Regions from separate parts of the Rhodococcus oxybenzonivorans genome, predicted to be linked through region 3. Evidence: riboswitches for the same ligand, from Rfam matches in the RefSeq annotation. Region 3 holds a riboswitch; each other region holds the start of a gene.

What was found. A riboswitch is a leader RNA that binds a small molecule or an ion and turns the genes downstream of it on or off. The one in region 3 is predicted to bind thiamine pyrophosphate.
Region 1: linked by a shared signal. The riboswitch ahead of CBI38_RS10220 (TenA family protein) and the one ahead of thiC (phosphomethylpyrimidine synthase ThiC) in region 3 are both predicted to bind thiamine pyrophosphate.
Region 2: linked by a shared signal. The riboswitch ahead of CBI38_RS06270 (3-oxoacyl-ACP reductase) and the one ahead of thiC (phosphomethylpyrimidine synthase ThiC) in region 3 are both predicted to bind thiamine pyrophosphate.

Annotation. Positions count from the first base shown of each region.
Region 1 is NZ_CP021354.1:2,122,831-2,126,099, reverse strand. Features, by position in the region: gene CBI38_RS10230 (MFS transporter) at 1-117, shown strand, start outside; gene CBI38_RS10225 (carboxylesterase/lipase family protein) at 110-1,663, opposite strand; TPP riboswitch at 1,774-1,869, shown strand; gene CBI38_RS10220 (TenA family protein) at 1,863-2,585, shown strand; gene CBI38_RS10215 (ABC transporter substrate-binding protein) at 2,582-3,269, shown strand, end outside.
Region 2 is NZ_CP021354.1:1,302,531-1,305,799, forward strand. Features, by position in the region: gene CBI38_RS06255 (oxidoreductase) at 1-719, shown strand, start outside; gene CBI38_RS06260 (organic hydroperoxide resistance protein) at 739-1,161, opposite strand; gene CBI38_RS06265 (MarR family winged helix-turn-helix transcriptional regulator) at 1,166-1,624, opposite strand; TPP riboswitch at 1,707-1,810, shown strand; gene CBI38_RS06270 (3-oxoacyl-ACP reductase) at 1,859-2,623, shown strand; gene CBI38_RS06275 (LLM class flavin-dependent oxidoreductase) at 2,623-3,269, shown strand, end outside.
Region 3 is NZ_CP021354.1:1,531,830-1,535,098, reverse strand. Features, by position in the region: gene CBI38_RS07315 (exodeoxyribonuclease III) at 1-260, shown strand, start outside; gene CBI38_RS07310 (GNAT family N-acetyltransferase) at 294-671, opposite strand; gene CBI38_RS07305 (GNAT family N-acetyltransferase) at 759-1,133, opposite strand; TPP riboswitch at 1,266-1,373, shown strand; gene thiC (phosphomethylpyrimidine synthase ThiC) at 1,365-3,011, shown strand; gene thiD (bifunctional hydroxymethylpyrimidine kinase/phosphomethylpyrimidine kinase) at 3,022-3,269, shown strand, end outside.

The sequences.
Region 1 (3,269 bases), 590 kb from region 3:
GCCTGGGGCATTCAGCCGACGTTCTTCGTGCTCGCCGTCCCGGTGCTCGTCCTCGGTATCGCCTGTTGCGCATTTCCGGTCCTGAAGGAACTGGACGCCCCGGCGACCGTCAGCTGAAGCCCATCACCTCGTTGCCCCAGGCCAGGCGCATCTCGCGGTCCGGGTCCTGCACGAGGGTGTCGGAGCTGTCGATCAGCAGCGTTGCGCGAGTGTCCTCGTCGTAGGGAGCCCAGTGTTTCGACCCGTCCAACGCCGCCGGAACGCCATGCCGGACGAACGCGAGCCATCGGCGCTGAACGCGGCCGGACACCTCCAGTGCCGTCTTCCGCCCGCCCAACCAGAACGTGGGATCGACGTTCAGGGTGCCGAAGTTGCCGAACACGTACGGCAGCTCGGTGGCATGCCCCGCCCCGATGCGCGCAGCCTTGAGGATCGGGGTGGCCGCATCGAACCGGTACATCCACGTCGGTGAGTGGCGACTGTGTGCGTCCGCGACCCACAGGGCGGGCATCCGGAACGCGGCATCTCGGGACATCGCCAGCGCACCCCGAGATTTTCCGCGGTCCGGGTAGGCGGCCAGGATGTCGGCGAGCCGGTTGGCGGGGAGGTCGGGATGATCGGTGGCGATGGCCCGGAGCATCTCCTGCACCGAATCGGACGTGACCGGCAGCAACGGCGACTTCATCAGCTTGAAGAGCGAGGACTCGTCCTTGTTGGAACCGATGATGAGCGGGATCCGGTGGGAGTACCCCTTCTGGAACGCCGCCACCGGGTACCGCGGCAGGAAGTCGCGGTCGACGACAGGTGCCATGGCGAGTGTGCCCGGAATCTTGGTGGGCACCTCGTTGACCAGCGTGTCGCTGGCTTCGATGATCTGGTCGTACGGAAGGCGGAGCAGAGTGGCGGACTCCTCCGGCGCCAGCCTGAGGATGTCGAGGAATTGCCGGGCCACCGTGGCGGCGCGCTCGCTCCCGTAGACGGAGGTGGCCGGTGGGCTCTGCGCGATCGCACGGTGGAACAGTCCTTCCGCGCTCGGACAGGTCATCAGTGTGGTGATCGATCCGGCGCCGGACGATTCGCCGAACACGGTCACCTCGTCCGGATCCCCGCCGAAGGCCGAAATGTTCTCGCGCACCCATGCGAGTGCCGCGACCTGATCGCGCAGTCCGATGTTCGTCTCGAACACGTGCTCGGCCGTGGAGAACGACGACAGGTCGAGGAAGCCGAGCGCACCCACCCGGTAGTTGAACGACACCACCACCAGGTCACCGACGGTGGACAGGATGCGCCCGTCGTAGATGCTCTGCGCCGCCGTTCCCAGGCAGTACGCACCCCCGTGGATCCACACCATCACCGGCCGCGGTGTGCCGTCCGGTTCCGGGGCCCACACGTTGATCGAGAGGCAGTCCTCGTCCATCTCGAGTCCCGCGTCTATCGGCACGGCGGTGCCGTTCCCCTGCGGCGCCATGGGCCCGAAGATGGCGCAGTCGCGCACACCGTTCCAGGGGGACGGTGGGGCGGGCGCCCGGAACCGCAGCGCTCCGACGGGGGCTGCCGCGAACGGGATGCCCTTCCATGCGTAGACGTCGCCGTCGGCGTGCCCGCACACCGCTCCGTCGCGGGCGCGGACGACCAGCGTGTCGCCGGACTTCTCGACTTCCACGACTGACACCCCCTCACCGGGAATCTCCGGCCAAGGTACCAACGATGCGCAGAGGTGTCCGAGTGAACGGGGCTTTTCCGCGCTCCCGGCGGGCGGTGCTAGGGTCGGCTTGTTCTGACACGGGGTGCTCCGCACGGGCGGGGCTGAGATCACACCCGGGAACCTGCTCAGGTAATGCTGACGAAGGGATGTCATTGTAGTGAACAGCTCTGTCCATGATGCCGTCGTCGTGGGCCGGCACACCAGATTCACGGACCTCTTGTGGGACCGGACCACGGTGTTGCGGGACGCGATCGACGAGCTCGAATTTCTCCGCCGACTCGGTGACGGCACGCTTCCGCTGGACGTGTTCCGCACGTACATCGAACAGGACTTTCTGTACCTCACCGGGTACGCGAAAGCGCTGTCGCTGGTGGCCGCGCACGCTCCGGACCCCGTCGCCGCCGGCTTCTGGGCCAACTCCGCCGCCACCGCCGCCACCGTCGAGGCCAGCTTGCACCAGAATCTGCTGAGCGGCGGAAAGTTGCCCGCGTCGGACGCTCAGCCGCAGCATTCGCAGGCCTGTCTCGGGTACGTCTCCTATCTGACGGCCGTCGCCGCCACCGAGCCGTATCCGGTTGCCGCGGCTGCGGTACTGCCCTGCTTCTGGATCTACGCCGACGTGGGACGACGACTCGCCGCCAGCGCCCGCGAGGTGCTCTCCGCGGACCCATCGCATCCGTACGCGCAGTGGGTGACCACCTACGATGCCGAGGAATTCCACGCTGCCGTGGCCACCGCCCGCGAACTGGTGGACGCTGCCGCCGACGCCGCCACCGAAGCGCAGCGTGAGGCCATGATCGAGGCGTTCGTCGTCGCCAGCCGGTACGAACTCCTGTTCTGGGATACCGCCCTGAACGAGCAGAAGTGGCCGAAGTCGTGACGTTCTTCGCGCGCACGAAGCGCGCCGCCGCTGCAGCCGTCGTCCTCGTGTCCGCACTCTCCGTACTGGCCGGGTGCGCCGACAACGGGTCGTCGGGCGACACCATCAGATTCGCCCTCGACTGGACGCCGAACACCAATCACACCGGTTTGTTCGTCGCCCTCGAACAGGGCTATTTCGCCGACGCCGGACTCGACGTGGAGGTTCTGCCGTACAACGACACGTCCCCTGACACGCTCGTCGACGCCGGCAATGCCGAGTTCGGCGTGAGTTTCCAGAGTTCGGCGACCTTCTCCAAGGCTGCGGGTGCCCAGACGAAGTCCGTGCTCGCACCTCTGCAGCACTGGGCCACGGGCATCGCGGTCAGGGCGGACCGCCCCGACATCACCCGCCCTCGGGACTTGGACGGCAAGATCTACGCGGGCTTCGCCGACCCCGACGGCGAAGCGACGCTGAAACAGATCATCCGGAACGACGGCGGCAAGGGTGAATTCACCACCGTCACCCTCGGCACGTCCGCGTACGAGGCGGTCTACTCCGGCACCGCCGACTTCACCGTGTCATTCTTCGCGTGGGAAGGCATCGAGGCCGAGCACCAGGGAACGCCGATGCGGTACTTCCACTACACGGACTTCGGATTTCCCGACGCGTATGCACTCGTGATCGAGGGCAACGAGGGATGGA
Region 2 (3,269 bases), 230 kb from region 3:
TCGCGCGCACCATCGGTGACAACGCCGAGGTCCGCCGACTCGACCTCGCCGATCTGGCTTCGGTGCGGGACTTCGCCGCGGGCATCGGTTCGGTCGACGTGCTGGTGAACAACGCCGGAGTGATGGCGGTTCCCCGGCGTAAGACTGTCGACGGCTTCGAAATGCAGATCGGCACAAACCATCTAGGCCATTTCGCGCTCACCGGACTGCTACTCGCCAAGATCACCGACCGAATTGTCACGATGTCGAGCACCGCACACAAGATGGGATCCATCGACCTCGACGATCTCAACTGGGAAAACCGCAAGTACAACCGGTGGAGCGCGTACGGACAGTCGAAACTCGCGAATCTTCTGTTCACCTACGAGCTACAGCGCAGACTCGCCGCGGCGGGGTCATCGGTCAAGGCTGTGGCCGCGCATCCCGGTTACGCATCGACCAATCTGCAGGCCCACACCGAGTCGGTACAGGACAAGCTGATGGCCGTCGGTAACCGAATCTTCGCGCAGTCAGCGGAGATGGGTGCTCTGCCCATGCTGTACGCGGCCGCCGTTCCCGATGTGGCGGGCGGTAGTTATCTCGGGCCGGACGGGCTGTTCGAGCAGCGTGGCCACCCGAAGGTGGTCGGTTCCAATGAGAAGTCGCGGGACGAGAAGACCGCGGGTGCCTTGTGGTCGCTGTCCGAGAACCTGACGGGCGTCGAATACACCTTCGCGTGACCGACGCCCGCCGGTAGGTTCAGTCCTCGGTGACGTCGAGGGTGACCTCGACATTTCCCCGAGTTGCGTTGGAATACGGGCAGACCTGGTGCGCCTTCTCGGTCAATTCGAGAGCCTCGTCCCGCGAGAGGTGGGGCAGGGACACTTCGAGGGTCACGGCGAGACCGAAACCGCCGCCATTCGCCGAGCCGATTCCGACGCGCGCACCGACCGCCGAGTCGGTGACATCTGCCTTGGCCTGGCGGGCCACCATCTGCAGTGCCGAGTGGAAGCACGCGGCGTAGCCGGCGGCGAACAACTGCTCCGGGTTGGTGCCGTTGCCCGAACCGCCCATCTCGACGGGGATGGCAAGGTCGAGATCGAGTCGGCCGTCCGAGGTGCGGGCGCGGCCGTTGCGGCCCTCTCCGGTGGCGAGGGCTTCGGCGGTGTAGAGAATCTGCACGGGATTACTTCCTTTTCAGGGGATCGGTTGCGGTGTACTGGTGTAGCGATTCGGTGAGACGACTCAAGGTGTCGCGGAGGGCGACGAGCTCGTCGACGTCCATACCCGTCGAGCCGGCCAGTGCGGCCGGAATGCCCACGGCGGAATGCCGCAGCTGGTTCCCGGCCTCGGTGAGGTGGATACCGACCCGCCGCTCGTCGGCCGAGTCGCGACGACGCTCGACCAACCCGAGAGATTCGAGTCTCTTGAGTAGCGGCGAGAGGGTGCCGGTATCGAGATTCAGGGCGTCGCAGATGTCGCGCACGCCGCGGCCGTCCCGTTCCCACAGCACCAGCAGAACCAGGTACTGCGGGTACGTCACGCCCAACTTCTCGAGCAGCGACCGGTAGGTGGCCGTCATGGCCCGCGATGCCGAGTAAAGGGCAAAGCACAACTGGCGGTCGAGGGTGAGAGGGTCGGTCACCCCAGAATGATTGCACACAACTTAATTGTGCGCAACAAAGATGGGTGCGGCTTTTTCTCTTGGCGACTGCGCTTAGACTGTCGCCAGTGACACGGGGTGCTGCCCGGCGAAAGCTGGGCGGCTGAGAACACACCCGTCGAACCTGAACTAGGTAGTGCTAGCGAAGGGATGTCGCGCCGACCGCTGATGCGTGCGGTCGTCCGGCGTTCCTCGCGGCCGGACGAAAGGTGCGCAATGCAGATCGACAAGCAGATCGTTCTCGTGACCGGGGGTGGACGCGGCCTCGGTTCCGCCATCGTGCGCTCGTTCGCCGAGCAGGGCGCACGGGTGGTGGTGAACTACCGTCGTAGCCGAGACGCGGCCGAGGAGCTCGCAGCGGAGGTGGGCGACGGGCAGGCCATCGCGCTACAGGCCGATGTCACGAACCGCGAACAAGTGGACGCCCTGTTCGGCGCGGCGGCAGACCACTTCGGCTCACCGATCACCACCGTGATCAACAACGCGCTCGCCGATTTCTCCTTCAACGGCGACGCCCGCGACAAGGCCGACACCATCTCGTGGGACGCCTTCGACGCGCAGCTGCAAGGAAGTGTCAAGGCGACTCTGAACACTACGCAAGCCGCGCTACCGGGCATGCGCTCCATCGGCTTCGGTCGCATCGTCACCATCGGAACCAACTTGTTCCAGAACCCCGTGGTTCCCTACCACGATTACACGGCGGCCAAGGCTGCAGCACTGTCACTGACCCGCACGCTCGCCGCCGATCTCGGTCCCGACGGCATCACGGTGAACATGGTGTCGGGCGGGCTGCTGCGCACCACGGACGCCAGCGCCGCCACTCCGGACGAGGTGTTCGACCTCATTGCGGCGAGTACGCCCCTGCAACGCGTCACCACTCCGGAAGAATTCGCCGACGCGGTGCTGTTCTTCGCCTCTCCGTGGTCGCGTTCGGTGACCGGCCAGAATCTCGTCGTCGACGGGGGATTGGTCAAAGACTGATGGCAGCACGTAAACAACTGCACCTCAACGCATTTCTTTTCGCCTGCGGACACCACGGCGCCGCCTGGCGGCACCCGGCGTCGCAGGTGGAACGGCTCACCGACATCGCCTACTACGAAGAGTTGGCGCAGACCGCAGAACGTGGCTGCTTCGACGCCGTCTTCTTCGCCGACGGACACTCGGTGCGAGACCCCGCCGCCGGCGGACTGTGGTTTCTCGAACCGCTGACGGCGTTGTCGGCGATGGCCCGGGCGACGGAGCGAATCGGGCTGGTCACCACCGTGTCCAGCACCTTCTACACGCCCTTCCACGCCGCCCGGATGCTTGCGTCGCTCGACCACATCAGTGGTGGCCGGGCCGGGTGGAACGTCGTGACCTCCATGTTCGACGCGGAGGCCCGTAACCACGGACTCGAGGAAATGCCGCCGCACGACGAGCGGTACTCGCGCGCCGCCGAGTTCGTCGACGTGGCACTCGCGCTCTGGGATTCATGGGACGCGGACGCGTTGGAACTCGACCGGGGCGGGGTGTTCGCCGACCCGGCGAAGGTCGCCCCGATTCATCACCGCGGCAAGCATTTTCTGGTGGACGGCCCGCTGAACGTGCCGAGGTCGCCGCAGGGGCGTCCCGTCCTCTTCCAGGCCGG
Region 3 (3,269 bases):
CCGAGCGGGAGGCCTTCCAGTCGTTTCTCGAGTCAGGTTTCACCGATGTTGTGCGGCCGCACACACCGGGTCCGGGCGTGTACACCTACTGGGACTACACGCAGCTGCGATTCCCGAAGAAACAGGGAATGCGGATCGACTTCATCCTCGGCTCGCCCGCTTTCGCCGGCCGGGTCGACAAGGCGGAGATCGACCGCAACGAACGTAAGGGAAAGGGCGCGAGCGATCACGCGCCGGTCATCGTCGACCTCGGAGACTGACGCAACTGCACGAACGCGGAGGCGTAGAGACATTCAGTCCTCGACGAGGATGTCGAGGGACTCCGGGTGCCGCGAGAGATAGCGCTGGACGTAGGTGCAGATCGGGCGTACTTTCCACCCGCGAGCGCGTGCCTCGTCGAAGGCTGCGCGGACTAGTGTTTCGGCCAATCCTCGTCCGCCGAATTCCTCTTTCACCACCGTGTGCATGAACGCCACCACCTCACCCGGTTTCGCCGTGAAGCCGGGAATGTCGTCCTCGTCGCGATAGCCGAGAATCCCGACGAGTTCGTCACCGAGCCACAAGTCGAAGCGTTCGTGAGCCGGATCGTCGAGTACGCGAACATCGGCGGCCGAGACATTGCCCGACGCCGAGGCACTGCCCGCCGGGGAAGACTTCGAAATGTGATCCATGCCACCATGGAACCAGTAAGTCGCAGACGGGGGGAGCACAAACGCCGTAACCGGGATCGATTCGTTGCCGGGTTTTTCGCGCAGCGGTCAGCGTTCGATCGGTACCACAAGATCGCGGTACTCCGGATGGGCCGACAGGAAGCGCTGGACGTAGGTACACACCGGTCGCACCTTCCAGCCGTATTCCCTGGCCAGGTCGAGGGAGCGCCCCACCATCATCGACGCGAGTCCGCGATGCCCGAAGTCCTCGACGATCACCGTGTGCATGAACGAGACGATCGGAGCCGGGACGCCGGGCGGGCGCCGACCGGCCGTCACCCCGACCCCGGCGCCGGCGCCGGTCGGCGGCCCCGAGAGGTCGTAGTATCCGAGGATTCCGACCAGGTCCCCACTCAGTCGCAGCTCGAAGCGGTTCTGACCGGCATTGTCGATCACGTCCACAACCTGCGAGTCCGTCAGCATTGCGACCTCCTGGTGTTTGCTCCGTGATCAAAACGTGATGTACGTCACCATTTATACCGACTCTCCGGGCCGCTGTCCAAGGTTCCCCGGAATGATTTCTCACAGACATGTCGGTTACAGTCTGTGCGACAACTACACATCCACGGGGGCTCGCACCAGCGGGCTGAGAGGACGGCTAGGGCCGTCGACCGTCGAACCTGTCCGGGTAATGCCGGCGTAGGGAGCATCTCGATGAGCAGAACTGTATCTACGGCCACGTCCGTCACGACGGGGCCTATCGCGGGCAGCACCAAGGAATACGTGCAGTGGAGCGACGACATTCGCGTACCGGTCCGGCGCGTCCACCTGACCAACGGTGAGCATCTCGACCTGTACGACACGTCCGGCCCGTACACCGATTCCAACGCCCAGATCGACGTTTCCGCCGGGCTGCCCCGCATCCGCGAGCAGTGGTCCGGGGATCGCGGGCAGACCCAACTGGACGCCGCCCGGGCGGGCGTCCTCACCCCGGAAATGCGTTACTGCGCTGCGCGCGAGGGTGTCTCACCGGACACCGTGCTCGCCGAGGTCGCTGCGGGACGGGCCGTGATCCCGGCCAACCGCAAGCATGCAGAACTCGAGCCGATGATCATCGGCAAGGCGTTTGCGGTGAAGATCAATGCGAACATCGGCAACAGCGCGGTCACGTCCTCGATCGCCGAAGAAGTGGAGAAGATGGTGTGGGCCACCCGTTGGGGCGCCGACACCATCATGGACCTCTCGACCGGCAAGAACATTCACGAGACACGCGAGTGGATCCTGCGTAACTCACCGGTCCCGGTGGGTACCGTGCCGATCTATCAGGCACTCGAGAAGGTGAACGGCGATCCGACCGCCCTCACCTGGGAGATCTACCGGGACACCGTGCTCGAACAATGCGAGCAGGGCGTCGACTACATGACGGTCCATGCCGGAGTGCTGCTCCGATACATTCCGCTGACCGCGCGTCGCGTCACCGGCATCGTCTCGCGCGGCGGCTCCATCATGGCGGCCTGGTGCCTGGCACATCACCGGGAGTCGTTCCTGTACACGCACTTCGAGGAGTTGTGCGAGATCCTGCACCGCTACGACGTCACGTTTTCGCTCGGCGACGGGCTCCGGCCGGGGTCGATCGCGGATGCCAACGACGAGGCGCAGTTCGCGGAGCTTCGCACCCTGGGTGAGCTCACGAAGATCGCGAAATCCCATGGCGTGCAGGTGATGATCGAAGGCCCCGGACACGTGCCGATGCACAAGATCGTCGAGAACGTACGCCTGGAGGAGGAACTGTGCGAAGAGGCGCCGTTCTATACCCTGGGCCCATTGGCCACCGATATCGCCCCAGCCTACGACCACATCACGTCTGCCATCGGTGCGGCGATGATCGCGCAGGCGGGCACCGCCATGCTCTGCTACGTGACGCCCAAGGAGCACCTCGGGCTGCCGAACCGCGACGACGTCAAAACCGGCGTGATCACGTACAAGATCGCCGCGCACGCCGCCGACCTCGCCAAGCAGCACCCTCGGGCGCAGGAACGAGACGATGCCTTGTCCAAGGCGCGCTTCGAATTCCGCTGGCACGACCAGTTCGCGTTGTCCCTCGACCCGGACACCGCCCGTGAGTTCCACGACGAGACCCTGCCTGCGGAGCCCGCGAAGACGGCCCACTTCTGCTCGATGTGTGGCCCGAAGTTCTGCTCGATGCGGATCTCCGCCGATGTCCGGGAGTACGCCGAGAAGAACGGCCTCGATTCGGTGGAGGCCATCGAGGCGGGCATGGCCGAGAAGTCGGACGAGTTCGTCGGCGCAGGTGGCCGCGTATATCTGCCCGTCGAATCCGTCACCTCAGAGAATCGGTAAGGTCCCCTCCGTGAAGCTGCTGCCCCTGGCCCCCGACGGCCAGACCCCCGTCCGAGTCCTCACCATCGCCGGCACCGATTCCGGCGGTGGCGCCGGAATTCAGGCCGACTCACGGACGATGGCTCTGTGCGGTGTCCACGCATGCGTCGCGGTGGCCGCCGTGACCGTGCAGAACTCCGTCGGTGTGAGCGGGTTCCACGAAATTCCACCCGAGACGGTGGCGGCGCAGGTGCGCTCCGTCGTCGGCGACATCGGCGT